DNA from 2 places in the Lysinibacillus sp. K60 genome. Region 1 is predicted to be linked to the other one. Evidence: riboswitches for the same ligand, from Rfam matches in the RefSeq annotation. Region 1 holds a riboswitch; the other holds the start of a gene.

Region 1 (4,309 bases):
TGGTAATTTTTATAAAAGTTTTTCTGCTTTTTCGCGTGTACGAATTAAATAATAGGCATTGATGCAGGAGGCAATCGGAATAATCAGTGCAATGCCGATACCTGCACAAAAAATGGTTGTCATTTCTGCACTAAAAACTTTGGAGTTAACAATTTCTCCAATCGAATAGGAGAGGTCCTTGAACCAGATTAACAAGCTTAAATAGCCACCAAAGAAAGCAAAAAATAACGTATTGGTATCGGTTCCTAATATATCTCTTCCTATACTTAAGCCAGCTGCAAATAGTTTTTTTCTACTAATCGAAGGATTACGATAAAAAATCTCATGCATGGAGGTAGCGATAGAAATAGCTACATCCATAATGGCACCTATCGTACTCATAATGATGACTGATGCACCAATCTGCACAAAATTAACACCAATGTAGAGAGAAAAGATGCTGATTTCTTCAGTTGATTCTTCGCCAAACCCTTGGATCATCGACTTTTCCGTTACAAAGGTAATAAAGAGTAGTAACACAACTATCGTCACCATCGTCGAGATAAAGGCTGTAATGGTTTTACTATTTGTTTTATTGATATAGAAAAGGCTAATACAGCTAATGATCGTACAGGCAATAAACGTCAAGATGATAGGGCTATTTTTAGGGTTTGTCATTAAAAAAATGGTGACAAAGAGTACACCAAAGTTTAGGAATAAAGAAAGAAATGAGCGTATCCCCTGTCTACCGCCGACTAGAACCATTAACACGCACAATATAACTGCTAATAAGACGACAACATTCATTCTCGAACCCTCTTTCGATTAATGAAAAATATAGCGGTATACAGACTAATAGGAATCGTAAGGACAACACCAATACCCCCTGCTAAGGCACGGGCTAATTCTAAAGAAAGATTTAAGGACAATGTAAGCCCTAATGTGGAAGAATTTTTTAAATAGAGAATAATCATAGGTATGGAGCCGCAAAGGTAGGCAAAGAATAAAATACTTGTAATAGTACCCATGATATCTTTACCGATTTCATGTCCCGAAGATTTAAGTGCTTTGACAGGGATCGTAGGATCTTGCTCGTATAAAGCAAAAATCGAAGAAGCCATTGTAATAGAAACATCCATTACTGCCCCGAGTGAGCCAATAAATAAACCTGCCATAAAGACGGTACGATAGGGACGCGTTAAAAATTGCATTTCTTCATAACGAAGACCATTTTCACCTGTCAACCACATTACAATAGAGCTTATGATAAGCGCTAGAATAGTGCCTAAAAGTGTGGACACGATGGCTACATATGTTTTTGTATTTAATCCACTAATAAGTAGTAGCGAGATAATTGTAAATAGCACCGCACAAATGCCGCTGACTACTAATAGGCTTACGCCCCCATGCTTCACATAAAGATCTAATGCGAATGATAAAATCACAGCATTGACCACCAGGCTAATGATAGAAAATAAGCCTTGTCTTTTACCTATAATAAGTAGGGCAAAAATAAAAATCCATGCAATCATTACCATGGTTTGATCACGTTTTAAATCGACAATGGTTCCTGTTAAAACTGATTGTGCTGTGCGATCATCTAGCGTGACAAAGATTTCATTGCCTACATGGTATTCTTGATCAAAAGCACCAGACGAAGAATAGTCATTCGTCAAATGAATGGATTGCCCCTTATGCTGACCATTTTTGATAATGGCCATAATTTCCTGTGTAAATAAAAAATCCTTATTTTCATACATGTCTTTCATTGGTTCTGATTTTGTTACATCCACTTGCGTTATTTTCGCTATCGGTCGATCATAAAATTGTTCATTATGATGTACGAAAACAATCGAAACCCCACAACAGAGTGCTAATAGGGCATAGAAAATAGCTTCTTTAAAAGGTATATTTTTTAAAAATGTCAAGTAAATGACCTCCAAACGGCTAGACTGAATAGTCACTTGTAAAGGAACGTTTTTTTGATTAAGAAGTTCCATTAACAGGTTAAATGTGATCATTTTAATAACATCCTTTACATTTTTCAAGTCTCGTCAGAGCTGTTTAAAATTTATGCTTCGAAAAAAATTTAAAAAGAAGGATGGATAATATAATAAAATAGTGTTATCGTAAGACTAGCTAAATAAAAATATTCTTCGGGGTAGGGTGAAATTCCCGATCGGCGGTGATGAAGCAATTCAAAGTCCGTGAGCGCAAGCTGATTTGGTGCAAATCCAAAACCGACAGTTACAGTCTGGATGGGAGAAGGGTAAAAATGCGAACTTTTTAAATTGATTCTAATTTAGAAGGTTTATTTGACTATGCATTTATTACAAAACTTCCCAATCACCTTGTGGGAAGTTTTTTTATTTAGCTACAATCGAATAGAAGATGTTCTTCGGGGTAGGGTGAAATTCCCAATCGGCGGTGATGAAGCAATTCAAAGTCCGTGAGCGCAAGCTGATTTGGTGCAAATCCAAAACCGACAGTGATAGTCTGGATGGGAGAAGAACGAATGAGATGACAGTCTATGAAAAAATTGTTTTCAGATAGGCTTATTTGTTGATGTCTTATACTCCCAAAACCCCTTTGATGTAAAGGGGTTTTTATTTTTTATTGTTAACGAGAGAAGGGAGAAGGATAAGGCACAAAAACAGGTGGATAAACTTTAAAAGTAAAGGATAGAAGTGCTAATAAAGTAGAGTAGGTGATGGAATGTTTACTGGACTTGTAGAGGATATTGGTATCATAAAAGCCGTGCAAAGCGATCGGAACAGTATGAAAATTACGGTTCAATCAGCCAAGATAACGGAGGATGTCAAGCTTGGTGACAGTATAGCGGTCAATGGAGTTTGTTTAACGGTGACACATTTCACACAACAGCAGCTTACGATGGATGTTATGCCTGAAACAGTCAAAGCAACAAATTTACAGCAGCTGGCAATAGGTGATTCTGTTAATTTGGAGCGGGCCATGCCTGCTAATGGACGATTTGGGGGTCATTTTGTTGCTGGTCATGTTGATGGAGTCGGCAAAATTTTGCGAAAACGTCCAGTGGCAAACGCTGTTTATATTGATATCGAAATGTCAGAGGAACTAACCAACTTTTGTATTCCAAAGGGTTCCATAACAATTGATGGCACAAGCTTAACCCTTTTTCATGTTGAAGCCAATAGTGTCACGATTTCGCTCATTCCTCATACTTACAAAGAAACCGTTTTAGGTTTGAAGAGGGTTGGAGCATTCGTTAATATCGAAACCGATTTAGTCGGAAAATACATTATAGGGCAATTAAAAAAAGGGCAAACAACGCCAGCTATTACAAGAGATTATTTAGCACAACATGGTTTTTAAATCATAGAATAGGAGTTGATCATCGTGCTACATTCAATTGAAGAAGCCATAGAGGATTTAAGGCAGGGCAATATGATTGTGGTGGTTGATGATGAGGATCGGGAAAATGAAGGAGATCTTCTGGCACTCGCTGAATTCATCACACCAGCAACAATCAACTTTATGGCAACCAATGGTAGAGGTTTAATTTGTACGCCGATTTCGCAGCAGCTTGCACAACAGCTAGATTTATATCCGATGGTTCAGCACAATACGGATAACCATCAAACCGCATTTACGGTAAGTATCGACCATGTAGAAACAACGACAGGGATTAGCGCCTTTGAGCGTGCGCTAACGATACAAAGGATGATAGAAAAGCAAGCTAAGCCGACTGATTTTCGTCGACCAGGCCATATTTTTCCGTTGATTGCGAAAGAGCAAGGAGTGCTGGAACGGAGAGGGCACACAGAGGCGACGATTGATCTAGCGAAGCTTTGTCATAGTGTAACTGCAGGTGTTATTTGCGAAATTATGGGTGATGATGGGCACATGCTTCGGTTTGAAGAACTGACAAAGTTCGCTGCACATCATGGCTTAAAAATGATATCGATAGAAGCATTGGTTGCTTATCGTAAACAATTATCCACTAATAAATCTAAAATTTCTATGTAAAAAGGAGAAAGAACAATGGGTCAAACATTTGAAGCACAATTAATTGGAACGGATTTGAAAATTGCAGTAGTAGTGGGTCGTTTTAATGAGTTCATTACTAGCAAATTATTGGATGGGGCAATGGATGGTTTAATTCGTCATGGGGTTGATCCTGCATCTATTGATGTTGCTTGGGTGCCAGGGGCTTTTGAAGTTCCTTTTATGGCAAAACAACTAGCAGAAACAAAGAAGTATGATGCCATTATTGGTTTAGGTACTGTTATTCGTGGCTCTACAACACACTATGATTATGTTTGTAATGAATCTGCAAAAGGCATTGCCA
Region 2 (4,309 bases), 230 kb from region 1:
GCCTACTGCTAACCCAAAGAACGATTGCCCTAGGGCTTCTAATAATGCCTTACCCGTAATATTCGAGAAATCTGGCCATAAGAAGAATTTTACCCCTTCCATTGCCCCATCTAATGTAACAGCACGCACAACAAGGACAATGAACATTATGAAAAGTAACGGCATCATCCATTTATTGGCCTTTTCAATCCCATTTTGTACACCTAATGAAATCACAAGTACGTTGACCAATGTAAACAACACTAGACCAACTAGCGTAATCCAAGGTGTGCCTATAATTTTTCCAAATAATTCAGTTGGATCTACTGCCGGATCAATTACCGCGCCAGCTACACCTAGCCCACTATAAATAAAGATCCAACCTCCAACTACGCTATAAAAAGTTAATAATAAAAAACAACCTAGCACGCCCATTCGACCAATCCAAGCCCAGCCTGGCTTAGTTGGAGCAATTTTTTTATACGCTGTTACAGCCTCGGATTGTGTACCACGTCCTAAAACATACTCGGATAATAACATCGGTAGCCCTATTAACAAGGTAAATAACACAAAGATAAGGAAAAATGCTCCCCCACCACTTTGTCCTGTTACATAGGGAAGTTTCCAAATTGCCCCTAGTCCGATCGCTGCACCAGCTGATGCTAAAATAAAACCTAATTTACTAGACCATTGTCCTTTTTTTCCACTCATCTCTTCAAACTCCTCAAACATTCTAAACTCTTCTCTATTTTACATGAAAATGTAGCTTTCGACTAGGTTATAATCATAAAGTACTATTTAGCTATTTTACTCTATTACTTTTTTCTATATTTATCCGTTAGTTTTGCCTTTCTATTCTTCACACCTTTTCCTATCCATCGTTCCTTCCAACAAAAAAACCTCAGGTATATTGACCCGAGGTTAGTAAAAATTATTTTGTTATATAGATAGAACGCTGGCGGTCGATCCATTTGCGCATTGTTGTAAATAAAAATGCCATAATAGCCGTTAATAAAATACCTTTCACAATGTTAAATGGTAAAATCCCAGCGATAATCATTTTATAAAGTGAGTCACCTACAACAGGCTCCATACCTAAGAAGTATGTGTACATTGGTAAAAATACTGCGTAATTTAAAATACTCATGCCTACTGCCATTACAACTGTCCCAGTCGCTAAACCTCCAACAAGACCAGCAATTGTTTTAAAGCGATTAAAAATAAAGCTTACTGGTAAAATAAATAAAATACCTGTTGCAAAGTTGGCCATATGACCTACTGGCACACCTGTTGGCGTTCCAGAGAAAATCCAATCCAATACATTTTTAAATAATTCTACTAAAATACCAGCTACAGGCCCCATTGTGATGGCTGCTATTAATGCAGGCATATCACTAAAGTCCACTTCCAAAAATGCTGGGAATGGTGGAATTGGGAAATTAAAAAGCATTAATAAAAACGAAATACTGCTCAGCATGCCAATCGTAATAAACGATTGGAGTTTAACATTTTTCTTCATAGAAAACTCTCTCCTCTTTGCTGATTCAATCTCGCAAGAAGAAAGGTGACGATCTTTCAATTGTTAGCACGAAAAAACCCTTATGCATGAAGAGCACAAGGGAGAAAGGCATGACGAATAAGCGTCAATTTAAACTATTTTTGAGCACCATTTAAAAAGCCATACAAAAAAAGCGCTCGGTCATAGTTTATTTCATAACAATGAATGACGATCGTACCTCCATCTTCTCCCATCCAGACTTTAACTGTCGGCCTCGGAATCACACCAAGTCAGCCATGCAAATAAATTTGCACAGGTCGCGGGCTGAAGAGCGAAGCATAAACCATTCGAGTTAATGGAAACATTAACGGTTCACCACTCTATTACCGCCGGTCGGGATTTTCACCCTGCCCCGAAGATGAATCATATTATTTTATACTACAACCTTACTATAATTAATTATTAAGAAAAAGTAAATAGTTCTGCTTAAAAAAATCCGATTAGATTTGTATGTATTATAAAAATGGAGCATTCCATGTTACAGGGATGCTCCATTTTTGATTCTGACTAAGGCATAGATTGTTTATTTGGACCCACAGGCTTTGGCAAATACGTTTTTAAATCGAATCCTTCCCAGCTTTCTTGGACCACATTATCTAAGCGTAATTGTTGGTCAAAGCTAGCAGCAGTTAACATCATAGCTTCAATCAATTGGGTAGCGCGAATTGGCTCCATCGATGCTAAATCTAAGGGAATATCGAATGTTACGACTACACCTTCCGCTTCCTCTTTCACGGTATATGTTACGTTTTCAGGAACCACTGTTACATAAACATCATCATTTTTGTTTTTCATTAGTGTAAGTGCCTCTGTAACATTAGCAAATGTTTGACGGAAATCTGGTGACAGATATTCTGCCCCATTACCATCTTGGTATAAATAATAATTAAAATGCTTAGCGTTTGTTAATGACATGGCTTGACTTGGCTCACCCTCTTGAGAAAACTCATAAGGTGTGCCATCTTCATTTTGAATCTCAACTTCCGTATATTCAGAATCCGAGAAGGTATCCTCTAAAGTCCCTTTGTATTCATTAACGGTAGCTGATGCAACATCATAGTCATTGTCCTTTGGTAAAACGTGGACAAGCTTGTCTTCCTTCTCCTTTAGTTCACCTTTAAAAGGATGATATTCCGTAAACCCTTTGGCTTCTTCATCTATTTGAGGAGCATATTTTTCATACATCTGTAAGGTAGAAGGTTTTTCTGTTCCAAAATCAGTTGCTACACGCTCATTTGGTATCACATATGTCATCGGAACACTTTCTGCATCGCGTCCTGCCAAACCAATACGGAAAACGACAGCATCTTTCACATCTTCCTCATAGACAGACGACCGTAAAGATAACATACGCTCATGCTCCGATACAATACTGGATTGAAGTGCCTCATCCTGGGTTGCTGCCTCTTTAGCAGAACGATCTTCCTGTAACGTAGCGTAATTAGCCTTTTCTGGCGTACTAGCGAGATCTTTTTGGCTAGCGCCATTATTCATGAACATGAAGCCAACGAGTACCGTTATCGCGAAAACTGCTGCTACACTCGTAAAAATCGGCATTTTTCGGAACTTTAAGCGTGATGGTCGTTCATCTTGATTTAAAGGTTTACTTTCTGGTTGCGCTTCTTCATTCTCTATAGGTTGTTGTATTGCTTCTTGAAGGTGACTATTATCCTGCAAGCGAGCATCTGCCATTAACCGATTTAATATTTCTTCTTTTGAACGGCGGTCAGAAAGCTTAGGGGCATTGTTCAAGACATGTTCAAGCTGTTCATCATCAAATGGCTTATGTGTCATTGCCGTTTCGCCTCCTGTTCTCTAATCGGCTGTAGCTGTTGCCTTAAAAATTTAATGGCTCGATGCTGGGTCGTTTTTACCTTAGCTTCTGTCCAATCTAGTATTTGCGCTGTTTCTGCAATCGATAAATCTTGAAAATAGCGCATTATAATGACCATTTTTTGGTCGCCTGTGCAGTTTTCAAGTGCTGATTCTACCTGCATAAATTCATCACTGGCCTGTAGCATATCTTCCGGTGATGGCGTGGTTGAATGGAGCTGTTCCGTTTCCCAGTCAAAGAAATCATGTGAATGCTTTTGACGTACAGCTTGCTTTCTAAAATGATCAATTGCTACATTTTTAGCAATAGCAAATAGCCAAGTTTTCTCACTACTATTCCCTGCAAATTGATCGTATGAGCGCAACACTCGTACATAAACTTCATGTGCTAAATCTTCGGCAAGTGTACGGTTTTTTACTAAATAGATTAAAAACTGAAACACGTCTTGGTGATATGCATCGTATAGTCGATGGAACACGGAGTCATTCAAAGCACTCCACCCCCGTTCTATAATATTTGTCGTCTTACATTCACAGAAGTTACAGCCAATTAATAGCAATACTTGTTATTAATCGAACGGTAAATAAAACGTGAAGGTCGTACCCTCTTTCAACACACTGTCTACCATAATATTACCTGAGTGTGCCTTCACAATATTTCTAGCGATGGCTAAGCCGAGACCAGTTCCACCCTTGGAACGAGTACGTGCCTTATCGGCTTTATAAAAACGTTCAAAGACATAGGGTAAGTCCTCTTGAGGAATGCCATGTCCTGTATCTTGAACAGATATTTTAGCAAATGTCGGCTCCTGCTCTACTTTCACAGACACAGACCCTTCATCTGTATGTCTAAGGGCATTGTCGACTAAATTTGTAAGCACTTGTTCAATGCGATCCTCATCTATATTAATCATGGCCTCGTCATTAAATTCACTTTCA

What was found. A riboswitch is a leader RNA that binds a small molecule or an ion and turns the genes downstream of it on or off. The one in region 1 is predicted to bind FMN.
Region 2: another riboswitch for FMN. It lies ahead of HCH28_RS07735 (ECF transporter S component); the one in region 1 lies ahead of ribE (riboflavin synthase).

The regions. Positions count from the first base shown of each region.
Region 1 covers NZ_JAASJR010000003.1:314,208-318,516, forward strand. The annotation lists gene HCH28_RS08905 (YibE/F family protein) at 10-786, opposite strand; gene HCH28_RS08910 (YibE/F family protein) at 783-1,907, opposite strand; FMN riboswitch at 2,128-2,253, shown strand; FMN riboswitch at 2,370-2,495, shown strand; gene ribE (riboflavin synthase) at 2,695-3,333, shown strand; gene ribB (3,4-dihydroxy-2-butanone-4-phosphate synthase) at 3,358-3,987, shown strand; gene ribH (6,7-dimethyl-8-ribityllumazine synthase) at 4,003-4,309, shown strand, end outside.
Region 2 covers NZ_JAASJR010000003.1:80,768-85,076, reverse strand. The annotation lists gene HCH28_RS07740 (sodium-dependent transporter) at 1-690, opposite strand, end outside; gene HCH28_RS07735 (ECF transporter S component) at 911-1,498, opposite strand; FMN riboswitch at 1,716-1,901, opposite strand; gene HCH28_RS07730 (RNA polymerase subunit sigma) at 2,045-3,331, opposite strand; gene sigX (RNA polymerase sigma factor SigX) at 3,328-3,861, opposite strand; gene HCH28_RS07720 (ATP-binding protein) at 3,940-4,309, opposite strand, start outside.